4 regions of the Methylobacterium sp. J-059 genome follow, and region 1 is predicted to be linked to each of the others. Evidence: predicted binding sites of a transcription regulator. Region 1 holds the regulator's gene; each other region holds the start of a gene.

Region 1 (4,158 bases):
CTCCAGGGCTCGTTCTTCACCGGCGTGCTCGCGACGGTCGTGGCGACGCCGTGCACCGCCCCGTTCATGGGCTCGGCCGTGGGCTTCGCGCTGACGCAATCGACCGCTGCCGGCCTCGTCGTGTTCGCGAGCCTCGGCCTCGGCCTCGCCCTGCCCTTCCTGGCGCTCACCCTGTGGCCGCCGGCGCTGCGCGCCCTGCCCCGGCCCGGCGCGTGGATGGACGTGCTGAAGCAGGCCCTCGCCTTCCCGATCTACGCCACGGTCGCCTGGCTGGTCTGGGTGCTGGCGCAGCAGGTCGGGCCGCAGGGCCTGCTCGCGGCGCTGATCGGGCTGGTGCTGATGGGCTTCGCCGCCTGGGCGTGGGAGCTCGGCCGCGACGCGCGGCCGGTCCGGGCGCAGCTCGCCCGCGGCCTCGCGGTGCTCGCCGTCGCCGGCGTGGCGGGGCTCGCCCTCACCCTCGACCACGACCGCGTCGCACCGGGGGCCCAGGCCCGGGCCGAGGGGATCGAGCCGTTCACGCAGGCCCGCCTCGACGCGCTGCTGGCGAGCGGCCGGCCGGTCTTCGTCGACATGACGGCGGCGTGGTGCATCACCTGCCAGGTCAACGAGCGCACCTCGCTCGGGACGGCGGCGGTCGGCGCGGCGATGCGCGCGCGCGACGTCACGTATCTCAAGGGCGACTGGACCAACCAGAACCCGGAGATCACCCGCCTGCTCGAGCGCCACGGCCGGAGCGGCGTGCCGCTCTACCTGCTCTATGCGGGGGCCGGAGAGCCGACGGTGCTGCCGCAGATCCTCACCGAGGGGACGATGCTGAGCGCGCTGGACGCCGTGAAGGCGACGGGCCGCAGCGCGGGGCTCGACGGCGGGGGGACGAAGGTCCCCTGAAGCTTGGTAAAAATATAATTTTCGTAGGACTGACATCACTTCAGTGTGCGCGACGGCTCCCTCTCCCATGGGGAGAGGGTTGGGGTGAGGGTCGTGACCGACCCGAATGACTCACGCCCCTCATCCTGTCCTTCTCCCCATGGGAGAAGGGACCCACGGCAGGTCGCGGATCGTTGCGGTCGCTTGAGCCGTCCACCGAAAGCCGAACTCAATCCTCGCCCGAGAACGTCTCGTCGAAGGCGTACCCCGAGCCGCGGACGGTGCGGATCGGGTCGGTCTCGCCGGCGCGGTTCAGGGCCTTGCGCAGGCGGCCGACATGCACGTCGACGGTGCGCTCGTCGATGTAGACGTCGTGGCCCCATACGCCGTCGAGGAGCTGCTCGCGGGAATAGACCCGGCCGGGGCTCTGCATCAGGAACTCGAGCAGCTTGAACTCGGTCGGCCCGAGGTGGATCTCGCCGCCGGCCCGGCGCAGGCGATGGCTGTCGCGGTCGAGCTCGATGTCGCCGGCTTCCAGCAGGTTCGCGACGTGGCTGGGCTTGGCGCGCCGCAGCAGCGCGCGGACGCGCGCCAGCAGTTCCGGCACGGAGAACGGCTTGACGATGTAGTCGTCGGCCCCCGTCCCGAGGCCGCGGATGCGGTCGCCCTCCTCGCCGCGGGCGGTGAGCATGATGACCGGCAGGGACATCGTCTCGCGCCGCGCCCGCACCCGGCGGCACAGCTCGATTCCCGAGAGCCCCGGCAGCATCCAGTCCAGCAGGATCAGGTCGGGCACCTGCTCCTGCAGGCGCAGCTCGGCCTCGTCGCCGCGGGCGGCGGAATCGACCTCGAAGCCCTCGGCTTCGAGGTTGTAGCGCAGGAGGGTGGTCAGCGCCTCCTCGTCCTCGACGATCAGGATCCGCGTACGCATGCAGGGCACTCCCGGGCGGACCGCCCGACTTTCTCATCCATCGCCACGGACCTCCCTCCCCCCTGAAGCGGGTCGGGAGAGGGGAGCGCCGTATCCGGAGCGGTCGCTCCCCTCTCCCGACCCCCGCTCACGCGAGGCCCACCCTCCCCCCGCAGAGGAGGAGGGGAGGAGACGGCAGCCCTCAGGCGCCCGGTGCCACCGTCGCGTAGTTCGAGGCGTCGTTCTTCGGGCGGTCGCCCGCGAGGTTCTCGCCGGTGGACAGGTAGTGGATCGTCTCGGCGATGTTGGTGGTGTGGTCGCCGATACGCTCGACGTTCTTGGCGCAGAACAGCAGATGCGTGCAGAACGAGATGTTGCGCGGGTCTTCCATCATGTAGGTCAGTAGCTCGCGGAACAGCGAGTTGTACAGCGCGTCGATCTCGCCGTCCCGCTCCCACACGTTGTGGGCCGCGTTGACGTCGCGGCTGGCATAGGCGTCGAGCACGTCCTTGAGCTGCTCCTGGACGAGGTCGCTCATGTGCTGCACGCCGAGCACGATCTTCTGGGCCTGGGCCTGGTCGCTGATCGCGACGACGCGCTTGGCGATGTTCTTGGCGAGGTCGCCGATGCGCTCGAGGTCGCCCGAGACGCGGATCGCCGAGATCGTCTCGCGAAGGTCGATCGCCATCGGCTGGCGCCGCGCGATGAGCAGCACCGCGCGCTCCTCGATCTCGCGCTGCAGCGTGTCGAGGCGCTTGTCGGCGACGATTACCGCCTGGGCGAGCTGGGTGTCGCGGCGGACGAGCGCGTCGGTCGCCTCGGTCATCATCTTCTCGGCGACGCCGCCCATCTCGGAGATCGAGCGGCGCAGGTCTTCGAGGTCGGTGTCGTAGGACGTGACGATGTGGCCGGGCATGGGCGTGGGTCCTCGAACGATCCGGGTGCGGCTCAGCCGAAGCGGCCGGTGATGTAGTCCTGGGTCTGGCGCACCGTCGGGTTCATGAAGATGCGGTTGGTCGGGCCGACCTCGATGACCTCGCCGAGATACATGAAGGCGGTGAACTGCGAGATGCGGGCCGCCTGCTGCATGTTGTGCGTCACGATGACGATCGTGAACTCGCTGCGCAGCTGCTCGATCAGCTCCTCGATGCGGCCGGTCGAGATCGGGTCGAGGGCCGAGGTCGGCTCGTCGAACAGGATCACCTCCGGGCTCTGGGCCACCGTGCGGGCGATGCACAGGCGCTGCTGCTGGCCGCCGGAGAGGCCCATGCCGGACTGCTTGAGCTTGTCCTTCACCTCGTCCCACAGCGCGGACTTGCGCAGGGCCGATTCGACGCGGCCGTCGAGCTCGGACTTCGGCAGCTTCTCGTAGAGCCGCAGGCCGAAGGCGACGTTGTCGTAGATCGACATCGGGAACGGCGTCGGCTTCTGGAACACCATGCCGATGCGCGAGCGCAGCTCGTTCAGGTCCACGCCGGAATCGAGGATGTTCTGGCCGTCGAGCAGCACCTGCCCCTCGGCGCGCTGCTCCGGGTACAGGCTGTAGATCCGGTTGAAGGTGCGCAGCAGGGTCGACTTCCCGCAGCCCGAGGGGCCGATCAGCGCGGTCACCTGCCGGTCGTGGAAGTCGAGGTTGATGTTCTTCAGGCTGTGGAACTGGCCGTAGTAGAAGTTCAGGGCCTGGGCGCTGATGCGGATCGGCGCGTGCTCGTCGGCCGGGTTGCGGCCGTCGAACCGGGTGGCGTTGATCGCGGGAGCGGCGTTCATCGTCGTGTTCCTCGTGGATGCCGGCGGCGGATCAGCGGGCGCGCTGCGGCTTGATGACGAAGCGGGCGACGACCGAGAGCAGCAGGATCGTCATGGTGATCAGGAGCGCGCCGGCCCAGGCGAGCTGCTGCCAGTTCGGGTAGGGCGAGAGGGCGAACTGGTAGATCATCACCGGCAGGTTCGCGACGCCGCCCATCAGGTCCGGGCTGAACCACGAGTTGTTGTTGAGCGCCGTGAACAGGAGCGGCGCGGTCTCGCCGGCGATGCGGGCCAGCGCGAGGATGATGCCGGTGACGATGCCGGCCGAGGCCGCCCGCCAGGTCACGCTGCGGATCACCGTCGACATCGGGGCGCCGAGCGCCACGCCGGCCTCGCGCAGCGTGCCGGGGACGAGGCGCAGCATGTCCTCGGTGGTGCGCACGATCACAGGGGTCGCGATGATCGCCAGCGCGACGCCGCCGGCCCAGCCGGAATAGGTCCCCATCGGCCGCACCATCAGGGTGTAGACGAACAGGCCGATCAGGATCGAGGGAGCCGAGAGCAGGATGTCGTTGAGGAAGCGGATCACCTCGGCGAGCTTCGAGCCGCGGCCGTACTCGGCGAGGTAGGTGCCG
Region 2 (4,158 bases), on a different contig from region 1:
ACGCTGACGATCGACGCCGTCGCGGTGGAAGCCGGGCTGAGCAAGGGCGGCGTGCTGCACCACTACGCCTCGAAGGATGCGCTCGTGACCGCGCTGGCGGTCCGCAAGGTCGGCCGGCTTCGCGCCGGCATCGCCGCCTGCCTCGCCGCCGGCCCGCGAGGGCCCGCCGCGCTGCCGCTGGCGGTGATCGCCCATGCCCGTGAGATGTACGCCGAGGAATGCGGGTTTCCGGATGCCCTGCTGATCGCGTCGGCCGACAACCCCGAGGCCGTGGCGGCCTTCTCCGACTTCCTGGCCGAGCAGCTCGCGGCGATGGGCGCGATCGAGGGGCGCGCGGGCCAGGGTGCGGCGCTGACCTTCTCGATCCTCGGCCTGATGCTGAGCCGCTCGCTCGACTTCCACCGCCTCGACGGCGCGGCGCTGAATTGCCTGTTCGACGCCCTCGAGACCCAGGCGCGGGCGCTGCCCGCGGATCAGTAGAGGGCGTTGGCCGCCAGCGCCTGGAACACCAGGGCGTGGCGGCCCGCGAGCGCGTCGACATCGTGCGTGTAGCCGCCGCCGATCACCGCGACGAGCGGGATGCCGCGGGCGCGCGCCTGTCCGACGACGAAGCGGTCGCGGGCAAGCAGCCCGTCGTCGCTGAGCGCGAGCCGGCCGAGGCGGTCGTCGCGATGCGGGTCGACGCCGGCATTGTAGAACACGAGGTCGGGCGCCAGCGCGTCGAGGAGGGGCGGAAGCCGCGCCTCGAGCACGGCGAGGTAGCCGGCATCGTCGAGCCCGTCGGGCAGGCCGATGTCGAGGTCGCCGGCGATCTTGGCGGTCGGGTAGTTCTTCTCGCAGTGGATCGAGAGGGTGAAGAGGTCCGGCGAGCGCGCGAGGCAGTCGGCGGTGCCGTCGCCCTGGTGCACGTCGCAATCGACCACGAGCGCCCGCCGGATCGCACCCTCGGCCTGCAGGGCGCGGGCGGCGACCGCGACGTCGTTGAAGACGCAGAACCCCGCCCCCTGCTCGCGCCGGGCATGATGGCTCCCGCCTGCGGCGCTTCCGGCGAGACCCTGCGCGAGGGCGAGGCGCGCCGCGAGCAGCGTGCCGCCGACCGAAGCGCGCGAGCGGCGGACAACGCTCGCGTCCACCGGCAGGCCGATCGCCCGCTCGATCGCCCGCGGGACCGAAAGAGCGAGGACGGCCTCGACGTAAGCCGCATCGTGGGCGAACCGCAGCAGCTCGGGCGAGGCCGGCTCCGGCGTCACGAACCCGCGCGGCGCCAGCCCGCGCTCCGTCAGGACTTCGGCGAGCCGTCCGTACTTGCGCATCGGGAACCGGTGCCCGGCCGGCAGGCTCGCCTCGTAGGCCGGGTGGAACACGATCGGCGGGATCACCGCGCGCCCTTCAGGTCCGCGACGATGCGCTCGCCCAGCGCCCGGCCGCTGTCGAAGGCCGCCTCGATCCGCGGGCCGAGGCACCAATCGCCGGCCGCGCCCAGCCGCTGCGCCGGATCATAGAGGCAGGGCTCGCCGAGCGCCGTCTCGACCATGGCGTAGCGCCAGCGATGGACGGCGGCGTAGGCCGGGCGGACCGCCCGGCCAAGACGGGCTTCGAGCGCGCCGATCAGCGCGGCCCGGACCGCCTCGCGCGGATCCTCCAGATGCGTGCGGGACCAGTCCGGCGCGGCATGCGCCACCAGGGCGTGACCGGCCGCGCGTCCGGGCTTGGTCTCCTCGCGCACGATCAGCGCGATCGGACCGTCCGCGAACGCCAGATGCGCCTTCGAGAAGCCGGGGTGCTCGTCGAGGTCGAGGAGCAGCGACCAGCACGGCGCGTAGGTCGCCCGCTCCGGCCCGGGAAGGACGAGACCGCTCGCCGCAATCAACGCCACGACCTGCGGCGCCGGAAAGGTCAGGCCGACGGCGGCGAACGGACCGCTGGCGACGCCGTCCGCATCCGTCAGCATCCAGCCGGCCTCCGAGCGCGCGATGCGGATGATCGTGGTCTCGAGCGAGACCGGAAAGCCGTCGAGCAGGGCCCGGACCGGCGCCGGCATGCCGGGCAGGCCGACGGTGCGGCCGTCCTCGCCCCAGGGCGCAGCGACGCCGGACGCGATCCAGGTTGCGCACTGCGCGCGGAACGCGTCGCCCTTGGCGCGGAAGAACTGCGCGCCGTGGTCGAAGCGCTGGCCCGTCCCGGTGCGCCGCGTCGCCATGCGCCCGCCGATGCCGCGGCCCTTGTCGAAGATGCGGACGGCGAGGCCGGCTTGGGCAAGGCGTTGGGCGGCGGCGCCGCCCGCCATGCCGGCTCCGAGGATCGCGACGGTTCCGCCTTCGGCCAAAGCTTCGCTCCCCTGGGTGCGCCCGAGGCTGTCATACGGCTGAAATGCGCACCCTGTTAGGGGCAGTCCGCCGGCGCGGCCGCACGCCGCGGGACAGGCCGGTTCGGAGATGCGTGCCGCATGGGTCTCGCCAGCACCTTACCGGCCCTCGACGGCACCGCGCTCGCCCTCGCGCCGTGCGCGCTCCTGACGATCGTCCACCTCGCGAGCCTGATCGTGGCGGGTCGGCGGATCGGCCGTTCGCCCGGCGAGACCACGTTCCCCGCCGGCGCGCCGATCTCCCTGGTGCGCCCGGTCTGCGGCCTCGAGACCTTCAGCGAGGAGACCCTCGCCCGCGGCTTCGCGCTCGACCACCCGGCCTACGAGATCCTGTTCTGCGTCGCCGATGCCGCCGATCCGGTGCTGCCGCTGGTCCGCCGCCTGGTCGCGGCACATCCGCAGGTTCCGGCCCGCATCCTGATCGGCGACGAGCGCATCAGCGACAACCCGAAGCTCAACAACTGCGTGCGGGGCTGGGAGGCGGCGCGACACGATTGGATCGTCATCGCCGACTCGAACGTGCTGATGCCGGCGGACTACCTGCAGCGGATGCAGGCGGCGTGGCGCGCCGACACCGGCCTCGTCTGCTCGACGCCGATCGGCGCGCGGCCGGACGGGATCTGGGCCGCGGTCGAGTGCGCCTTCCTCAACACCCTCCAGGCGCGCTGGCAATATGCCGGCGAGGCGGTGGGGCTCGGCTTCGCGCAGGGCAAGAGCATGCTCTGGCATCGCCCGTTCCTCGAGGCGCAGGGCGGCATCCGGGCGCTGGCCGCCGAGATCGCCGAGGACGCGGCGGCGACGAAGCTGGTGCGCGCGGCCGGCCGCCGCGTCCACCTCGTCGCGGCGCCGTTCGAGCAGCCGCTGGGGCGCCGCAGGGCGTTCGAGGTCTGGTCCCGCCAGATCCGCTGGGCGCGCCTGCGCCGGGTGACGTTCCCGCTGTTCTTCGCGCCCGAGATCGCCAGCGGCACGCTGCTGCCGTTCCTGCTCGCAGGGCTCCTGGCCGGAACCTGGACGGCGGCGGCCGGCCTCGCCGCTCTCGCAGCTCTGGGCTACGCCGCCGAGCTCCGGCTGGCGACGCGCGCCGGCTGGTTCCACGCCCCCCGCCTGCTCCTCGCCTTCGTTCTGCGCGACGCGCTGATCCCGCTGGTCTGGTGCGCGGCCTGGACCCATCGCGCGATCGTCTGGCGCGGCAACGCCATGGACATCCGCCTCAAGCCCGTCGTCCGGCCGCGACGGGTCGGGCGGACGGCGCGCCCCGCCTGACCCGGTTGCATCGCGGCGCGAACGGCGCGATGCCGGTCGCGGATCATCAGCAGCGGTCGGTCACGTGCGCATCGCCATCCTCGAAGCCGGATCGCCTCCGGCGCGGCTCGACCGCTTCCCCTCCTACGGCGCGATGACGGCCCGGATGATCGGGCCGGCGCACGACAGCACGATCTTCGACGTCCGCGCAGGACGGATGCCCACCGATTGGCAGGCGTTCGACGGCTACGCCGTCACCGGCTCGGCGGCCGGCGTCTACGATCCGCTGCCGTGGATCGCGCCGCTGATCGCGGCCCTGCGCGCGCTCCCGCCGGAGAAGCGCCTCGTCGGCATCTGCTTCGGGCATCAGGTGATGGCGGAGGCCTATGGCGGCCGCGCGATCCGCTCGGAGAAGGGGCGCGCCCTCGGCCTGCACGGCTACGCGGTGACGGAGCGGGCGCCGTTCATGGACGACGCGACGCGGATCGCGGTGGCGGCGTTCCATCAGGATCAGGTCGTCGCGGCCCCGCCCGCGACCCGCGTGCTCGCGG
Region 3 (4,158 bases), on a different contig from region 1:
CGCGTTGCGCCCTCTGCCCATGGATGCCACTTCTCGAAAGACCCTTCGTGCCGGCATGCTGCCGCCGGACCCCGATGCCCTCCCACTTGAGCGAGTCCGATGCAAGGTGAAACCAGCCGCAACGGGACCGACGAAGCCCGGACCGAACACGTCGAGGACGGCGGCGGGACCGCCCCCCGTCCTCTCACCCCGGCGGCCGCGCGCGCCCTGGCGGAGGCGGCCGAGCGCCGCAGGGCGATCGACGCGCGGGCCGCCGCGGTCTCGGCCGCCCCCGAGCGCCTCGGGCGCGGCGGCCTGGAGCCGGTCCGCTACGACGACTGGGAGGTGAAGGGGCTCGCCGTCGACTTCTGACGTCGCGCCTCGCCGGCCGGAACGACCGTGCCGGCCCGCTGTTGGGCTCGCGAAGCACATGGCGCGACGAGGGACCCGATGACGACCAAGGTATCGAGCAAGGATGCGCCGAGCGGCGCCGGCGGCGAGATCGCGCTCGCGAAGGGCGCGCTGGTCGCCATGCGGATGTGGCGCGACGAGCCGCCGACCGACGACAAGCCGAGCACCACCTCGGAGCACGAGACCGTGGGCTACGTGATCTCCGGCCGGGCCAAGCTGGTGCTCGAGGACCGGACGGTCGCGCTGGAGCCCGGCGATTCCTACTGCGTGCCGGCCGGCATCGCGCACACCTACCACATCCTGGAGACCTTCACGGCGATCGAGGCGACGGCCCCGCCCGCCGCCTGATCCCGCCGGGCTCCGGGGCGTTCAGCGCGTCACGTAGACCGGGGTGCCGACCGAGACGCGGTCGTAGAGGTCAACCACGTCCTGGTTGTACATCCGGATGCAGCCGTAGGAGGCCCAGGTGCCGACCGAGCTCGGGCGGTTGGTGCCGTGGATGGCGTATTCGCCGCCCGACAGCGTCATCGCGGCGGCGCCCATCGGGTTGTGCGGCGAGCCGCCGGCGATCAGGTTCGGCAGGCGCGGGTTGTCGCGCTTGACCTCGCTCGGCGGCGACCATGCCGGCTGCACGTATTTGCCGTCGATCGCCTTGGTGCCGAACCACTGCTTGCCCGGCTTGCCGACCGCGACGGGGTAGCGGATCGCGGTTCCGTCGCCGTTCACGAGGTAGAGCCGGCGCTGCGAGACGCTGATCACCACCGAGCCCGGCATCACCCCGTCCGAGAACGGCACCACCTCGCGTGCCAGGGCCGGCGCCCCCGCGACGAGGCCGGCCAGCAGCGCGCCGCCGAGGCTCGTGGACACGTACTTCCTGACCGACATCTTGGGATCTTCCTGCAAAGCGTGACCGTTCGCTGCAGCAATAATCCACGGCCAAGCTCGGCGTTCCAGCTCATCCTGCGACGACTGCGGGCTTGCTCACCGTCTTCGGGGAAGACGGTAAAAAGCGCCGGGCTTCATCGTGATAAAGGCGATCGTCCGTCGAAAGACCTGCTTTACCGCTCGATCAGATCCAGCGCCGTCGCGTCCTGGGATTGCCAGCCGTGGCGGACGAGCTCGGGGTCGGCATGCTCCTCGACGGGCCAGCCGACGCAGAGGTAGGCGACGAGGTACCAGCTGCCCGGCACGTCCAGCAGCGCCGCGATGCGGGCCGGCTCGAGGATCGAGACCCATCCGGTGCCGAGGCCGCGGGCGCGGGCGGCGAGCCAGAAGGTCTGCACGGCGCCGACCACGGAGTAGCGCAGCATCTCCGGCATGGTCGCGCGACCGAGGCCGTGGCCCGCCTCGGTCGCCTCGTCGCAGAAGACCGCCAGGTGCACCGGCGCCTCGCGCAGGCCCGCGAGCTTCAGGGCGCGATACTGCGCCTGGCGGGCGTCGGCGTAGCGCAGGGCCGCATCGGCGTTGCAGCGCTCGAAGCTCGCGACCACGCCGGCGCGGCGCTCGGGGTCGGCGACGCGCACGAAGCGCCACGGCTGGCTGTTGCCGACGGAGGGGCTGCGATGGGCCGCCGCCAGGCTCTGGCGGAGCAGGGCCTCGTCCACCGGGTCGGGCCGGAAGCGGCGCACGTCGCGGCGCCACGCGAACAGGTCGTCGAGCGCCTGCCGGAAGTCGTCGTCGAAGCGGGGCGGGCAGGGGTCGGTCATGGTCGGTCCGCCTCATAGCGGGTTTTGCGCCTTCCCGCTGCCCGTGGGCCCCGGGGAGATCGAACGGGCCGGGCGGGCACAAAAAAAGGCCGCCCTCGCGGGCGGCCTGAAGTCCTTGGGTCTCGAAACCTCTGGGATGTCGCGTCGTGGGATCCGGTGACGCCCGAGGGCTGGGGAGCTCGGGATTCGGGCGTCGACGGGCACGACCCGACGAGGGTTCGGCCTTCGTTGTCGCGCCGCAACGCGGCTCGGGAAAGGCGTGATCGGGGCGAAAGCGCGGCATTTGTTTCTTGGGCGTGTCCCGTCCGCAACGAATCGGATCGCCGCCGCGGGACTCTTGCGGGCCGGCCACCCGAGGCCCATCCTCAGCGGCTGACGGCAAGACGACGGCGGCAGGCCGACGGCGGAGGAACGATGACCGAGCGGACGAGCGGCGAGATCCGGACAGACGATTCGACGGCCCGCGTGGTCCCCTTCCCGAGCCCATCCACCGCCCCGCAGATCGCGTTCGATCGGCACGAGCTGCGCACGATCTTCAACCTCTACGGCCGCCGAGTCGCGGAGGGGGAGTGGCGCGACTACGCCCTCGACTTCCGCCGCGACAAGGCGGTGTTCTCGATCTACCGCCGCACCTCCGAGATGCCGCTCTACCGGATCGAGAAGGACCCGAAGCTCGCGCGCCGCCAGGGCGCCTACGCCGTGGTCGCCGCGACCGGCGTGGTGCTCAAGCGCGGCACCGACCTCGCCCGCGTGCTCGCGGTGCTGGAGAAGCCCCTGCGGGCCGTGTGAAGCGTTCGGATTTTTGCGCGGCGATCCTTCGTCCGGTGCCGTCTTGGCCGATGGTACGCTCGCTGCGCGCCCGGATCGCGGCGCGGGGGGCCCTTCCCCCGAGCAGGCGATCGGCCTCGCACATCTTCAGATTCCTTTTCCGGACCCTCCCCGTCATCCCCGGGCTGCGCAGGGCGGACATTGCCCGCTGGGGGAAGTGGCGCGGCGTAAGCGTAGCTCCCCCGGAACGAAGAAGGCCCCGGCGTTTCCGCCGGGGCCTTCTTCGTTCGTCCGGTCCGTCTTCGCTCAGCGGCGGTCGCCGAGGAGCGAGAGCAGGAACTGGAACATGTTGATGAAGTCGAGGTACAGCGTCAGCGCGCCGTTGACCGACATCTTGGCCGCCGCTTCGCCGTCGAAGCCGCTGGAGAGATACATCTCCTTCAGCTTCTGGGTGTCGTAGGCGGTGAGCCCCGCGAAGATCAGCACGCCGAGCACCGAGACGGCGAACTGCAGCGCCGACGAGGCCAGGAAGATGTTGACGATCGAGGCGATGATGATGCCGATCAGGCCCATCATCAGGAACGAGCCCATCCCCGAAAGGCTGCGCTTGGTGGTGTAGCCGTAGAGGCTCAGCGCGCCGAAGGTCGCCGAGGTGATGAAGAACACCCGCACCACGCTGGCGCCGGTGAACACCAGCAGCAGCGTCGACATCGAGGCGCCCATCACCGCCGCGAAGGCGAAGAACATCGTCCGCGCCGACGAGGCCGACATCCGGTCCATCCGCATCGAGAAGACCAGGATGAAGGCGAGCGGGGCGAACATCAGAACCCACTTGAGCGGGCTGTTGTAGAGCGTCTGGCCGAACGGGGTCAGGGCGAGGCGGCCGGTCGCAGTCGCGGTGGTGGCAGCCATGTTGAGGCCGAGCGCGACGAGGCCGGAGATGCCGAGCCCGACGACCATGTTGTTGTAGACGCCGAGCATGAAGGTCCGCAGGCCCTGGTCGAACGCGACCTGGGTGCCGGCCTGCGACGGCGCCTGGGCGCCGTAGCGGAAGGGAGAGTTGTCGAATGCCATGGGAGTGACCTCGGAAGGCTCGCTCGTGCGTGGTGTTTGAGACGAGGCCCACGCAGGGGACCTCTGGCGCCATCGAGCGCCTCGTGTCGGAATATGTTGCTTTCGGCCGTCCCGCACAAGAGCCCGGCAGAGCTTGAAAAAGCGCTTTCGATGAATCCCCGCGGGTGAAATTTGTTCACGAAGTCTGGGATTAAAGTTCGCTGCTACTTCGCCGACGGCT
Region 4 (4,158 bases), on a different contig from region 1:
CGCCCGGACGCAGTGAGCCCGTAGGCCGCAGGTCGGCGGATCCCGTCGAGGCTGACCTCCGGCGCGCCGCCGACGATGCCCTGGGCGTAGAAGTCCGCACCGTAGTAGCCGGCATAGGCCGAGACCGTGAAGGCGCTCTGGTCCTGCCGGAAGCCGCCGGCGCGGCTGAGCGACCCGCCGCCGCCGCCGACGGCGACGCCCGCGCGCCAAGCTCCGGGCAGCGGAAGATCGAGTCCGGCGCTGCCCTGCGCGATGGTGCGGTCGAGGGCGAGGCCGCCGTTGCGCGGCTGGTCGGCGAACACGACATCGCCGCCGATCCACAAGCCGCCGGACTGGCTCCAGGGCCCGACGAGGCCCTGGCCGCGGCGCAGGGCGGCGAGGTGGTCCTGCACGCCCCGTGTCGCCGACGCGGCGAAGCCGAGGGTCGCGCCGCCGAGCCCCTGAAGCACCACGGGCGCCGTCTGCTTCATCACCGCGAGGGAGAGCGGATCGACGTAGGTGGGCAGCGTCAAGCGATAGGCGAGCAGCACCGAATCGTTGTTGATGCCGGCATCGTAGCCCTGACCGTTGATGCTGCCCTGCCGGGTGAGGAAGTCATTGTCGTTGCCGACGAGCAGGAAATAGTCGTTCGGCGCCCGCTCGCTCAGCACCGGCACGAGACCGAGGGCCTCGAACTTCTCCGAGAGCGTGGTCTGGGTCGCCGGGTTGGTGTTGAGGTTCATGCCGAAGCGCCCGAGCTGGACCGGGTTCAGCAGGTTGACGATCTCGGTCGTCTGCGCCGGCTGGACCCCGGGCCGCAGGGTGCCCCCCGGCGAGATCGGGGTGGCCCCGTCGTAGGGGGTGCCGGCGATGTTTGTGGCCTGCGCGATGTCGACCAGCAGGACGCTCTTGTAGACGATCGGCGTGGTGTTGCCGGTGCCGAGCCCGTTCGAGTCGCGCGAGAGCACGAGGAACTGGGTGTCGTTGAGGGCCAGCATGTCGCTCTGTGCCGCCGTCCGGTTCGGCGCGCCGCCGTTGCCGGTGTCGCGGTAGGTCGGCAGCTGCAGCACGTATTCGCGCGCGGGCGCGGCCGGTACCGCGCTGCCGGCGAGGTCGTAGATCAGGATGCAGGTGTTGTTGCGCTGCTGCTGATTCGGGCCGGAATCCTGGAGCGTGGCGCTCTGCAGGATGGTAACGAGGCTGCGGCCGTCGGGGGCCAGCGACAGCGCCTCGAAGCCCTGGTTGTTGCGTCGGCCGGTGTCGGGCGGGTTGATCGAGTTGAAGTCGAGCGCCCCGGTCGTGCGCGGCCGGATCGCGTCGGGCACGCCGAGCACGCCCTGAAGCTGCCCGCCGGCGCTGAAGTAATAGATGTTCGGCCCGTACTCGTCGCTGACGTAGAAGGAGCCGTCGATTCGCCGCGCGAGACCTTCCGCATCGAGGCTGATCCGGCCTGCGCTCGGCCCGCTCGCCGCCGAAGGCAGCACCGCGCCGAGCTGGGTCGTGGTGCCGGATGCCGGATCGAGATCGCTGAAGCGCCGGCCGTTGGCATCGGTGAGCACGATGCCGCCATTCGGCACGATCGCGATCTGCCGCTGGGAGGCGATCGATTGCGGCAGGCCCGCGCCGGGATCGGGCGTGAAGCTGAGATTGAAGCGGTTCAGCCGGCCGGCGTAATCGGAGAACAGCCCTCCGCTCGGATCGTTGTAGCCCCGATCGGGCAGCGTGTAGAGCGTGCCGCTGTAGGTGGCCCCCAAGCGCCGCCAGCTGGCGAGGTCGATCGCGAGCGCGGAGAACGAGCCCAGCGTGTCGCCGAGGAAGTCGCGGGTGGTGGCCGGCAGCCGGCCGACGCCCTGGAGACCCTGGTTCACGAAGGTCGCATCGCCAACCGTCACCGCCACTGGGCCGTCGGCCGTCGTCAGGTTCGGCGTGCGGATCGCCTGGGCCGAGGCCGCGCCCGTCAGGTACGCGAGCACGCCGAATGAGCCCACGGCTCGCGCCGCGCCGTACCATGTCACCATCGCGGGATCCCCCAGCCACTCAAGCTGAGCCGCAGCTAGGGATCGGGCATGACGGCCCGGTGACGGCAGGAAGGATATTTGTCCTGCGTTGGGTCGGCTGCAGACACCGTGTCGCGAAAGGCACGACGCTCCACCGAGCCTCGCCGAAACGAAGGAGGCCCGCACGGTTTCCCGGGCGGGCCTCCTCGAATGCGCGTGGCCGAGCCGTCAGGCCGCGGTGCGGTTGCGGGCTTCGCGCTTGGTGTCGACGCCGGAGGCTTTGATCTCAGAGAGCTTCTGGGCGACGTTGCGGGAGAACACGAACTCGGCCGGGCGCTGGTTCTCGAGGCTGACCTCGGGGGCCATCTCACCCTCGGTCTTGATCCCGCGGATGGCGTGGATCAGCGGCTTCCAGGGCTTGCGCACCGAATCGACCACCGAGGAGGCCTCGTAGCCCGAGTGGACCATGCAGTCGGCGCACTTCTCGTAGTTGCCGGTGCCGTAGGAATCCCAGTCGGTGTCCTCCATCAGCTCCTTGAACGTGGCCGCGTAGCCCTCGCCGAGCAGGTAGCAGGGCTTCTGCCAGCCGAACACGGTGCGGGTGGGGTTGCCCCAGGGCGTGCAATGGTAGGTCTGGTTGCCGGCGAGGAAGTCGAGGAACAGGCCCGACTGCTGGAACGCCCACTTCTGGCGGCCCTTCTCCTTGCCGGCGCGGAACACGCCGCGGAACAGGTCCTTCGTCGCCTTGCGGTTCAGGAAGTGCTGCTGGTCGGGCGCGCGCTCGTAGGCGTAGCCGGGCGAGACGGTGATGCCGTCGATGCCCATCTTGGTCACGCTGTCGAAGAAGTCGGCGATCTTGTCCGAGGACGAGTTGTTGAAGAAGGTGCAGTTGATGGTGACGCGGAAGCCCATCTCCTTCGCCTTGGCGATCGCCGCCACGGCCTTGTCGTAGACGCCGCGCTGGCAGACCGAGCCGTCGTGCATCTCCTTGTCGCCGTCGAGATGGATCGACCAGGTGAAGTACGGGCTCGGCTTGTACTCCTTGATCTTCTTCTCGAGCAGCAGCGCGTTCGTGCACACGATCGCGAACTTCTTCTGCGCGATGATGCCCTCGACGATCTGCGGCAGGTCCTTGTGCAGCAGCGGCTCGCCGCCGGCGATCACCACCATCGGGGCGCCGCACTCGCGCACGGATTCCAGCGCGTCCGCCACGGGCAGGCGCTTGTTCAGGATCTCGTCGGGGTAATCGATCTTGCCGCAGCCGGCGCAGGCGAGATTGCAGCGGAACAGGGGCTCCATCATCATCACGAGCGGATAGCGCTTCCGGCCGGTGAGATGCTGCTTGATGATGTAGCTGCCGATCGTCGCGACATACCGGAGGGGGATTCCCAAGATACGGCTCCTGTTTGCGTAGCCCCGAACCAAGGGGCTGCTTAACGTGAAAAAAATTCGAATTCCAGCGCTCTAGCCTGGAACCGATCTGAACGGGCCGGTCCTGGGCCGTTTCGCGTGCGTGTTTGCGGGGCTGACGCAACCGCGCCACAGCCCGAGGGCCGTTCCTGCGAACGCGTCCTGCTTCGGGGGGGACCCCATCCTGCCAATGCGTCGGCAATGCGACGGCAGTCCCGCGAAACGGCGCATCCCGTGATATTGCGGTGCGAAACGGCGCCGGCGCCACACATCGATGGGGAGAGCCACCCGCGTCGGAGGTCGCTGCGCTGCGTTGCAATCGCAGGGCTGCAAGATTACTGAGCGCTGCGGCCTTGGCGCAACGATCGTGCCTCGGATGCGTCCTCATCCCGCGTCGTCCGGTGCGTTCACCGGGTCGGCGCCGCGTCTTCGGCCACACGGCATCGTGAGACGACCGCGTCTCGATCAGGTCCGATCCTGCCTCGATGCGACCGGGTGGATGTGGCGAAGGTCTCGCGCCGTCGACGGGTCCCGCGGGAACCGTCCCGGTAGCATACAAGATGTGAGAGTCGTGCGGCCTCGAAGGGCAGCCGCTCCAGGCAGGTAGGGTACTCGTGATCGAACGTCTCGTCGCGTTTTCCGTCCGACATCGCTGGGTCGTGATCGCTCTGGTGGCCCTGGTCACCGCCGCCAGCACCGGCATCGCGGCGCATCTGTTCCGCATCAACACCGATGTCGAGCGGCTGATCGATCCGAAGGAGCCCTGGCGCCA

The links. Region 1 encodes PhoB, which activates phosphate uptake and scavenging genes when phosphate is short. Its sites were predicted from a motif close to TGTCATNNANCTGTCAT; they were not measured.
Region 2: MKK55_RS14050 (ceramide glucosyltransferase) is a predicted target of PhoB. The motif match lies at 2,356-2,372, and genes of this name have one in related genera.
Region 3: MKK55_RS23240 (DUF2794 domain-containing protein) is a predicted target of PhoB. The motif match lies at 2,469-2,485, and genes of this name have one in related genera.
Region 4: MKK55_RS22190 (esterase-like activity of phytase family protein) is a predicted target of PhoB. The motif match lies at 2,046-2,062, and genes of this name have one in related genera.

What each region holds. Positions count from the first base shown of each region.
Region 1 is NZ_JAKSYA010000112.1:22,229-26,386, forward strand. It holds gene MKK55_RS14610 (protein-disulfide reductase DsbD family protein) at 1-888, shown strand, start outside; gene phoB (phosphate regulon transcriptional regulator PhoB) at 1,097-1,798, opposite strand; gene phoU (phosphate signaling complex protein PhoU) at 1,980-2,693, opposite strand; gene pstB (phosphate ABC transporter ATP-binding protein PstB) at 2,726-3,544, opposite strand; gene pstA (phosphate ABC transporter permease PstA) at 3,576-4,158, opposite strand, start outside.
Region 2 is NZ_JAKSYA010000109.1:88,553-92,710, reverse strand. It holds gene MKK55_RS14065 (TetR/AcrR family transcriptional regulator) at 1-480, shown strand, start outside; gene MKK55_RS14060 (histone deacetylase) at 474-1,379, opposite strand; gene MKK55_RS14055 (NAD(P)/FAD-dependent oxidoreductase) at 1,376-2,326, opposite strand; gene MKK55_RS14050 (ceramide glucosyltransferase) at 2,447-3,628, shown strand; gene MKK55_RS14045 (glutamine amidotransferase-related protein) at 3,693-4,158, shown strand, end outside.
Region 3 is NZ_JAKSYA010000153.1:60,359-64,516, reverse strand. It holds gene MKK55_RS23265 (RsmB/NOP family class I SAM-dependent RNA methyltransferase) at 1-21, opposite strand, end outside; gene MKK55_RS23260 (DUF1674 domain-containing protein) at 100-351, shown strand; gene MKK55_RS23255 (cupin domain-containing protein) at 430-738, shown strand; gene MKK55_RS23250 (L,D-transpeptidase) at 760-1,275, opposite strand; gene bluB (5,6-dimethylbenzimidazole synthase) at 1,449-2,096, opposite strand; gene MKK55_RS23240 (DUF2794 domain-containing protein) at 2,511-2,885, shown strand; gene MKK55_RS23235 (Bax inhibitor-1/YccA family protein) at 3,171-3,938, opposite strand.
Region 4 is NZ_JAKSYA010000150.1:62,845-67,002, reverse strand. It holds gene MKK55_RS22190 (esterase-like activity of phytase family protein) at 1-1,997, opposite strand, end outside; gene hpnH (adenosyl-hopene transferase HpnH) at 2,205-3,368, opposite strand; gene MKK55_RS22180 (MMPL family transporter) at 4,001-4,158, shown strand, end outside.